DNA from 3 places in the Paenibacillus sp. WLX2291 genome. Region 1 is predicted to be linked to each of the others. Evidence: a T-box and tRNA genes for the amino acid it is inferred to sense, from the RefSeq annotation. Region 1 holds a T-box; the other regions hold tRNA genes.
The links. A T-box is a leader RNA that pairs with one kind of tRNA and senses whether it is charged. The one in region 1 lies ahead of leuS (leucine--tRNA ligase), so its partner is inferred to be a tRNA-Leu.
Positions count from the first base shown of each region.

Region 2: it encodes a tRNA-Leu, which carries the amino acid that the T-box ahead of leuS (leucine--tRNA ligase) is inferred to sense. The anticodon was not compared.
Region 3: it encodes a tRNA-Leu, which carries the amino acid that the T-box ahead of leuS (leucine--tRNA ligase) is inferred to sense. The anticodon was not compared.

Region 1 is NZ_CP176755.1:3,920,489-3,923,775, forward strand. It holds gene leuS (leucine--tRNA ligase) at 1-1,687, opposite strand, end outside; T-box leader at 1,793-2,061, opposite strand; gene ACDE64_RS16745 (molybdopterin oxidoreductase family protein) at 2,415-3,287, shown strand, end outside.
Region 2 is NZ_CP176755.1:1,388,623-1,391,909, forward strand. It holds gene ACDE64_RS05970 (helix-turn-helix domain-containing protein) at 1-240, shown strand, start outside; gene ACDE64_RS05975 (urease accessory protein UreF) at 344-1,003, opposite strand; tRNA gene ACDE64_RS05980 (tRNA-Leu) at 1,505-1,587, shown strand; gene ACDE64_RS05985 (glutathione peroxidase) at 1,654-2,130, opposite strand; gene ACDE64_RS05990 (organic hydroperoxide resistance protein) at 2,304-2,732, shown strand; gene ACDE64_RS05995 (hypothetical protein) at 3,132-3,287, shown strand, end outside.
Region 3 is NZ_CP176755.1:3,780,862-3,784,148, forward strand. It holds gene ACDE64_RS16180 (glycoside hydrolase family 25 protein) at 1-149, opposite strand, end outside; gene ACDE64_RS16185 (hypothetical protein) at 591-809, opposite strand; gene ACDE64_RS16190 (hypothetical protein) at 813-1,040, opposite strand; tRNA gene ACDE64_RS16195 (tRNA-Leu) at 1,847-1,932, opposite strand; gene gtfA (sucrose phosphorylase) at 2,155-3,287, opposite strand, start outside.

The DNA of each region.
Region 1 (3,287 bases):
TCACTACACCGATATCGTACAGCACTTTGTGCCAGAAACGGGCATACAGCAAGTGAAGTACAGCGTGCTCAGCACCACCGATATACAGATCGACTGGCATCCAATAGTCCAGCTTCTCTTTGGAACACAGCTCTTGATCGTTGTTTGGATCGATGTAGCGCAGATAGTACCAGCAGCTGCCTGCCCATTGCGGCATTGTATTCGTTTCGCGGCGTGCTTTCAATCCTGTTTCTGGATCGATAGTATTCACCCAATCGGTAGCATTAGCCAGCGGTGATTCGCCTGTACCGGATGGTTTGATCTCATCCAGATCCGGCAGTAAGAGCGGCAGGCTATCTTCTGAAACTGGCTTGATCGTACCGTCTTCCAAATGGATGATCGGGATTGGCTCACCCCAGTAACGTTGACGGCTGAACAACCAGTCGCGCAGACGGTAGGTCGTTTTGCCTTCGCCTTTGCCGTTCTCTTCCAGCCATTGGATCATCGTCGGAATTGCTTCTTCGGTCGATAATCCGTCCAGACTGCCGGAGTTCACATGCTTGCCTTCGCCTGTGTAGGCTTCTTTGGTCACGTCTCCACCTTCGACCACTTCAACGATACGCAGATCGAATTTCTGAGCAAATTCCCAGTCACGCGTATCGTGTCCAGGCACCGCCATAATGGCACCAGTTCCGTAAGCAGCCAGTACATAGTCGGCAATCCAGATTGGCAGTTTCTCTCCATTTACCGGATTAACCGCATAAGCGCCGGTGAAGACACCGGTTTTGTCTTTGTTCAGATCGGTACGTTCGAGATCGCTCTTGTGGGATGCTTTCTCTTGATAAGCTTTCACTGCATCCTGTTGCTCGGCAGTTGTAATTTTGTCTACCAATGCGTGCTCAGGAGCGAGTACACAGTAAGTGGCGCCGTACAGCGTGTCCGGGCGAGTGGTGAAGACGCGAATTTGCTCCTCTGTGCCGTCGATATCGAAGCTGACTTCGGCACCGGTCGATTTACCGATCCAGTTGCGCTGCATATCTTTGATACTTTCCGCCCAATCCAGCTCGTCCAGATCTTCCAGCAGACGGTCTGCATATTCGGTAATTTTCAGCATCCATTGACGCATCGGACGACGAATAACCGGGTGTCCCCCACGCTCACTTTTGCCATCGATGACTTCTTCGTTTGCCAGTACTGTACCAAGTGCCGGACACCAGTTCACTGGAATCTCAGCGATGTAAGCCAGCCCTTTTTTGTACAATTGCAGGAAAATCCACTGTGTCCATTTGTAATAATCCGGGTCCGTCGTGCTGATCTCGCGATCCCAATCGTAGGAGAAACCGAGCGATTTGATCTGACGACGGAAGTTGTTAATATTTTGCAATGTAAATTCACGCGGATGACCGCCGTTATCGATTGCATACTGCTCAGCTGGCAGACCGAACGCATCCCAACCCATCGGATGCAGTACGTTGAAGCCTTTCATCCGTTTGTAACGGGAAACGATATCGGTTGCGGTATATCCTTCCGGGTGACCAACATGCAGCCCTGCGCCAGATGGATAAGGGAACATGTCCATCGCATAGAACTTCGGTTTGTCCTGTTCCTCTGTCGTTTTGAATGTTTTATGTTCGTCCCAGTAGCCCTGCCACTTCGGTTCGATCTCCTGCGGACGGTAGCCCTGCGAGGTCGTATTATTGTCTGTCATCCCTATTCCTCCTTCATATTATGCACTGTCTATAACGCCCGCTGCGCCGGATGTGTGCTGCCCGAAAGCCATAAAAAAACCTCTCCATCCCTAGCGCAAATAATCGCTAGGGACGAGAGGTTGATCTCGCGGTACCACCCTAGTTAGTGAACAGGCATGCTTCACCATTCACTCACTTAGTTTCCTGATAACGGTAGGAAGCCGATGCGGTTGCAATCGAGAATATCGCTGTCAGTTTTGACAGAGCTGGTATTCCGTAGATCGTTGCCGCATATCTCCAAGGCGAGTTCATATCGGCATCATATCGACTTGCACCACCCGTCGACTCTCTATTCATGCTTGCCGCTATTACTATTCCTTTTCACTGAGCATTACATATGTCCGGTCATAACCTGTCCGGTTGTAACAATGATTTTATTGTAAAAAAGTTAGCCGCTAAAGTCAATGAAAGAAATATTCGGAAGACTGGCGTGGATCTATCATTTTGTCAAATTCTGTTGAACAATGACAGCAGACACGCTATCATATGTACCAATGCACACTTGACCAATGCGATAGATTCAACAATAATATGATAAATCATATAAAACCAAGTTATTTACTCTACTTTATATTTTATTATAACCTCTACATTCAACTAACGATTCGTTCCTTCTATAGATGAGACGACTGCATTCACTCATCCGATCTCAATTTTTAAAGGAAAGTAAGGAAAGGAGTGACAGCCATGTCTGCTTATACAGAACAACCTGACGGTACATTCAAAACTGTCTGCTCGCTAGACTGCCCGGATCAATGCGGACTGCTCGTTCACAAAGAAAACGGCAAGATCGTCAAAATCGCTGGTGATCCCGATCATCCCGTTACAAAAGGCAATATTTGCAATAAAGTACGCCATATGGCGGAACGCATTTATGATGAAAAACGGTTGACGCATCCGCTCAAACGCATCGGACCAAAAGGGAGCCGCCAATTCGCCCGCATCAGTTGGGAAGAAGCGCTGGATACGATCTCTTCGCGCTGGAAGGCATTGATCGCGGAGCATGGACCGGAAAGTATATTACCGTATAGTTTCTACGGCAATATGGGCAATATTAATGCGGAAGGTATGGATCGCCGCTTCTTCTATCGTATGGGCTCCAGTCAGCTGGAGCGTACCATTTGTACGGCTGCCGGTGGAGCAGGCTTCAAGTATACGGTGGGCGGCAGTATCGGTGCCGATCCCGAAGATACTGTTCATACAAAACTATTCATTCTCTGGGGTATCAATGCGGTTAGTACGAATATGCACCAGATTACACTAGCGCAGCAAGCCCGTAAGCAAGGTGCCAAAATCGTCGTTATCGATGTGCACAAAAACCAGACTGGACGACTTGCCGACTGGTTTATCCCTATTTTGCCGGGTACTGATACCGCATTGGCACTCGGTCTGATGCATATTCTGTTTGCGGAACATCGAGTAGACGAGGAATTTTTGCAGCAGCATACGATTGGACATGAGGAGCTACGTGAGCATGTAAAGCAGTACGATCCCGCTACCGTTGCCGGTATTACCGGTGTACCAGTGGACGATCTATACAAACTGGCATACATGTATCAT
Region 2 (3,287 bases), 2.5 Mb from region 1:
ACACCGGGTACACATAAACTGATCGAGATTGCCGCTTATTTTGATGTCAGTTTGGACTGGCTTTTGACGGGCAAAGAGCGTTATGCCGAAACGGTTAACGAGCAAAATAGCCCGTATTTTTTTGAACTTATGGGGCAATTGAATTGCCAGGAAGAAGTGCTGGCAGATAAGGAAAAAGATTTCATCAAAGAATATATCGAATTTACCGTATACCGCAAAGCCAGACAGCAAGAGCAATAATTGTTGGATCACCGCAAACCGCAGACCGGAGCAGATAACAGAAAAAAGGCTGATTTCGTTCACCAGCAAGTAGGGTGAAGAATCAGCCTTTTTGGCAATCCTGTTAAGTAGTTTGAGCATTGTGTAGTGGAGAATCAGAGGTGATGTGGGATTGTATAGTCGTTCGCCAATGTGTATTCCAATCGTTTTCCATAGTTTGAGCCAATCGATCTGTTAGCAGACTGGCATCGCGGATACTTAATTGTAGCGGTGCCGCAGCCCGGCTCATACAGCAGGAGAGCAGGGTATAAAAGTAACATCCGACGGCTTGTTCGCGATCGATTCCCAATTGTACATTAATCCAGGCATGCAGTACGGTGAGCGATAATACTGCATGGTATTGCGTAATCGCTTGCTCCAGCATGGTGAATTCCATCCAAGGGTATAGATTACGCGCTAATTTTAGTAAGCGCTTACCTGTTTTTCTTGCTTCATCCATATCTTCGGGCAGGATGATCTGTTGAATAACCATTTTGTCTACTAGAGCAATCTGCCATATATCCTGTTTGGCTGCGGCGGCGTATACGCTATGAATAGCAGGCGCCTCCCACTGAAACAAATGCGGTTTCAATACACTGGTAATGTACGTTTCCAAATCGTCTACATTGCGAATCTGTCCCTGCTGCACATGATGCTCCAGATTATGCGCATGAGTGAAGCTAGCTGTCGGCAGTTTGGCATCCAGCAGCTGCACGTACGCAAGTAATTTCTGGCTACTGTTCATCTTTCATCAGCCTCCGTAAATGTAATCATGCTCTCTATATAGATGAATCTTGCTCAACGACGAACATTGCAGCAGTTTAAGTTATTTCAGATCCGACTGGTAACTGGATAAGGTACAGAGTAGTGCACAGCAATCATAAAAGGGATAGAAAAGTTACGTATTTTTAATATTTTGTTAATAATAATTACACGTTATACATATTTATGTCAATAAATTTAACTCATTATAATTAAAAATAAAATTTAAACGCGTTCAATGATGCTTTACTTACTCTGAATTTAATTATTGAGTCAATTTATATGACATATAATTTCGTTTTAAAAATAAGCGTTTACAATTATTTGGACAGGTGATATAGTATAAAAGTTGTTGCATCTACTTATGTACTTCGAAGGTATCGTCATATTGTGACCTCGCAATATACAAGATGGTATGAGAATAGATAGGGTATTACGAGCTAACATTCGTTAATCATTTGCAACAGCTTGAACGAAGTATTGCGCGGTCGTGGTGGAATGGCAGACACGCTATCTTGAGGGGGTAGTGGGTGTATACCCGTGGAGGTTCGAGTCCTCTCGACCGCATCCTTTATTTTTCATTGCATAACATAGCAAAAAGCCGGAGATGATCCGGCTTTTTTTATTTGCTTATTATAATTGCTTACGGATATCGTCTTCAATTTTGTCTGGTGTCGTTTGTGGGGAATAGCGCTTGATCGGATTGCCTTCAGCATCAATCAGAAATTTGGTAAAGTTCCATTTGATCGCTTTGGAGCCTAGAATGCCGGGCGCTTCTTCGCTTAAATATTTAAATAGAGGATGTGCAGCCGAGCCATTCACATTGATCTTCTCAAACATGGGAAAGCTAACGCCATAGTTTAATTGGCAAAATTCGGAGATTTCTTCGTTACTGCCAGGATCTTGACCGGCAAACTGATTGCTGGGAAACCCAAGGATTTCAAAATCTTCACCTTTGAACTTATCATACAGCTCTTGTAGTCCAGAAAATTGTGGCGTCAATCCGCATTTACTAGCCGTATTGACGATTAATAGGGTTTTGCCTTTGTACTGCTCCAGCGGAACTTCCTTGCCACCAATCGTTTTTGCATTGTAATCATAAACAGTCATCGGTTACACAGCCTCCTTTATGATATCGTGAAATCAATTTAATTTTAGGAAATTAAACTAATAAAGTCAATTTTAGCTTACCTATATAATTTGCTAATAAGCGTTTCATTCTAAGCGCAGTGCTTTACAAATATAGTGTTGGTTTAAAAAAGTTTTGGAAAAGGAGCTGAATGATTATGGCACTATATACAGCAACAGCAAAAGTTCATGGTGGACGTCAAGGTAAAGTTGAATCTAGCACAGGTGCACTGGACGTTAGTCTGGTGATGCCAAAAGAACTGGGTGGCGGTGGCGGTAACGGCACGAATCCAGAGGAACTGTTTGCAGCAGGTTATGGCGCATGTTATCAGAGCGCTCTTGCTAATGTGGCACGTCGCGAGAAAGTAAACGTAACAGATACACTCGTAACTAGCAACGTACTGATCGACAAAGATCCCGCAGATGACGGTTTCAAATTGTCAGTGCGTTTGGATATTAGCATTCCAGGACTGTCGCATGATGAAGCACTGGATATTGCTAAAAAAGCACATGAATTCTGCCCGTACTCCAAAGCAACCCGCGGCAATATCGATGTAGAATTGAATGTTGTGCAAAACGATTAAGGACATTTTGTGGTACGCTCACAATTTAAATGATTTGTGATCGATAATATTGCAACATGTTGTAAAGGAAATATAGTGCCAGCCCGTCCATGTTGGATAGGGGCTGGCTTTTTCATGTGATACTATTTTGTCCATAATGGATTAAGTATGGCGTACACGGGTAAGGTTTACATAACGGAATATACTGCTATGATAAATATGAATGTGTACGAGAAGATGTGCAGGAAAAGTGTATATTTCGGATAAGCTGGTGACAAATGGCGGAATAATACTTGGAGTCGCTCCGATTTCTGCTCCCCCGCAGCTCGTTGGAGTTGACACATACCATAAAATTCTTTAATATGTCATAGGTGATTTGTAATTTGCTACGAAATTTAAAGGATAACGGGTGATGATAATATGGCATATAGACCGACGATTAAAGCGTTGAAAAAAGCCGGTATCAATGAAAAAGAAGGACTGTACGAATTCACAGCAACACTGGCGGACGGAACGGAATGCCGCATGTTCTACAATCGTTTTCCCGAGTGGAAAATGACCAATATCAACCGCTTG
Region 3 (3,287 bases), 140 kb from region 1:
GAATTGTCCAAGAAGTGATATATGCCTGCTAGCAGTCCGGCGGCGCGGTCAGCAGTGATGTTCTGGATGTACTTTGTATCGATACGATTTTGCGTCGCCTTAATAAAAGCAAAAGAGATGCCGCTGGCTGCGACACCTCTCCAATCAATATTGCCTTAATGATGGGATACGTCGATCCCTTGTACATTGCCTGCTTTTCGGTTTTACATTATTCGTTATCTTCTTTCTGTTTATGTTCTTGCCGCTGATTCTGACAACGTAAATTAAACCAAGCATCAAAAAGCATTTTACGCGTTAACATCGCCAATATGATCAACGATATCGTTGTTAGGCACTGAACTGCTGTCCAAGTATATGTCTGGAGGGCATGATTGATCGGGCTATCTCCCGGCTGCATGATATAGCTGATCCGGATACAAAACGCTGTTGCCATTTCAATGCCATAAGCAACCATGAATCTAAGCATGGCTAGCATATACTGGCTAACCAATTCGACTGTGAATCGTTCCCGAAAATAAAGATAAAACTTCACGATCATGTAAATTACGCAAAACTCAGACACTGCGTATAATAGTAATAGCAACACATCGTTAAGTATCACGTTTGTGCTCACCCTTCTTATACTCATAGATCAGATACGGAGCAAATCCGTTCTTTTCAATTTCTCTCTTTAATTTTTCTGATGCATCCTGATAAGCAACATGTTCAATCCACGCCCGGCGTTTGACCTTTGCGATTCCCGGCTTTTTTGATATTTCGTGCGGCTCTGGCACTTTAGGCACGAACCGCTTGAACAATTTACGAAACATGCTTTACCTTACCCGATGGTCGGTATACTTTTTAATTTTGCTGACCATACCGGTTAGCGACTCAAGGACTTCTTTCCGCTCGGCGTTAATATCGTTTACGAGCGCTTGAAATGCGCTTTGTGCTTCGTCCCGCTCAACCTCTGCCCGTTCCCGTCCAGCTTCCGCTCGTATCACTGCATCTTTTAGTATCTTGCGCCCGCGTCGCTCCTTTGTTATATGATTAAAACGCATAAAAAAACGCCTTACGGTGCTATGTTAATCCTTAACTTTAGTAGTGCCCTCATGCCCATTGCTTCCAGTAGCCTCTATCAACGGGTGATAAGAAAATAAGCTAGCGGTAGTATTTTTAAACGCTCAGTAGAATTGGGCATGATTAATAAAAATCCAATGCACAGTATACAATGACTACAGATAAGTAAGAAAGATAAAAAATGCAAAAAATAGAAATAACTTTTCGAAGAAGGTGTAGCTATTGAAATTATCACCAAACGAACATCATTATGGAAATTATATTTTTGAGGAGCTATAATTGGAGGTTTTCGTTGAGAAGAACTCATTGCGTCCAAAAAAGATGATTATGATTTTATAAACAATCAGCTTTGTATAGAGGAAAGTATCTCAAATACGGAGAACGGAAAAGCTATTCTAAGCGATGCAAAAAATGAAGCATCTGAAGACTATGTAAATATGCCTAAGTGATATATATCAGACTTGAAAGTTCATACAAAATCTTTACGTAATTTAAAGTTCATAACAAAATCTTCCAGAACCTAGCAAAGCATATCTATTAAAGAGATCCAACATAGGCTGAGAAATTCTACTTCAAAAATCAACTCAAACACATATCCTCATGTTACTAAAAAGCTAAGTCTTAAAACCACAACACATCTTGAAGTATTCAATCTCAACGTTCGTCCCCAATCCGTCCCCAAAACTGAAAATGACACTTATTCTAAAATGAAGAAACAAACACGAATATCTAATCAACAAAACAAAAAAACCCTTGCTGTGCAAGAGTTTTCAAGTCAAATCATATATGCCGAGGACGGGGGTCGAACCCGTACGGTAGTCACCTACCGCAGGATTTTAAGTCCTGTGCGTCTGCCAATTCCGCCACCCCGGCATGTTCAATAGGTTGTTGCTTGTGTGTTCATCAATGGTAAAGCATAAACTGCTGATTGCTATGTATACTGGCATTTCAGAAAGTCACTTCCGTTTTCCGAACACCAATATATCGTATAACAGATGAGCTATATTGTAAAGTAAAATTTTAAAACATATGAAATGAGGGGGAATTCTGTGCAATATTCCCCCTCATCTCACATCCTATATACTGACAAACCCATTACAATACATCTTGCCAGCCTGCACCATCCACATTCTCACTCACGGTAAATTCATGTGTCTTCAGGTTCGCTTGCAGACGTGCCGCCGTCTCCCCATGACTCCAAGTGATCGTCAGCTCATTCTCTCCGCTCTCCTCCACCGCAATCTCGCCGTCAAAAGCAGTGCTTGTATTGCGGAAGCGCAACAGATCGAACAAACGCTGCACAACTGGACGCTGAATCTCCTGCTCTACTTCGTCTTTACTGTAATAGTGACGGTTGATATTACGTCCTTCCTTCGTCCGCTCCAGCAGCTCAATGTCGTTCTCTCCTGCCAGCAGGCCGACATAATAAATCTGCGGAATGCCCGGTGCGAAGCATTGCAGCGCCCTTGCCAGCACATACGCCTGATCGTTGTTGCCAAGCGCAGAATAATACGTACAGTTGATCTGATAAATATCCAGATTGTTGTACGCTTCACTGCTATAGATTTTCTTCACGTTGGCGCCTTTGCTATACAGGCTTTCACGTGTCATCTCGGCTTCTTCGTCAGTCATCAGGTCTTTTACATCGACGACACCGATGCCGTCATGTGTATCCAGTGTGGTGAACTGCTTACGCGGACAGATATTCAGCCAGTGAGCAAGGCGATTGGTTTGTCCGCTGTATAGTGCATGTAGTACAAGCATCGGCAAGGCAAAATCGTATACATAATAGCCCTTATCAGCGATTTTTAGTTGAATGCTGTAATGCTCGTGAATCTCCGGTAGTACTTCCACGCCCTTCGCTTCGGTCAGGTCTGCCGCGTATTGCAGCATCTCCCAGATGTCTGGCTCGACGAAGAAGCAGTTGGTGCCAATCTTCTTATTCGCATACGCAAAAGCATCCAGACGAATGACAGATGCTCCCTGCTCAGCGAGGAAATTCAGATTGTCACGGACAAACTGACGCGTCGTCTCGGTCGTCACATCCAAATCGATCTGCTGCTCGTCAAACGTACACCATACCTTTTCCGTGCTACCATCTTGAAATGTCACTTCTACATACGGCGCACGCGGCTTACGTTTGTAGATCAGATCGACATCTTCTTCGGTCGGTTCGCCATTCGGCCAGAAGTCCTTGTAACGGATAAACAGATCGGCATATGCAGATG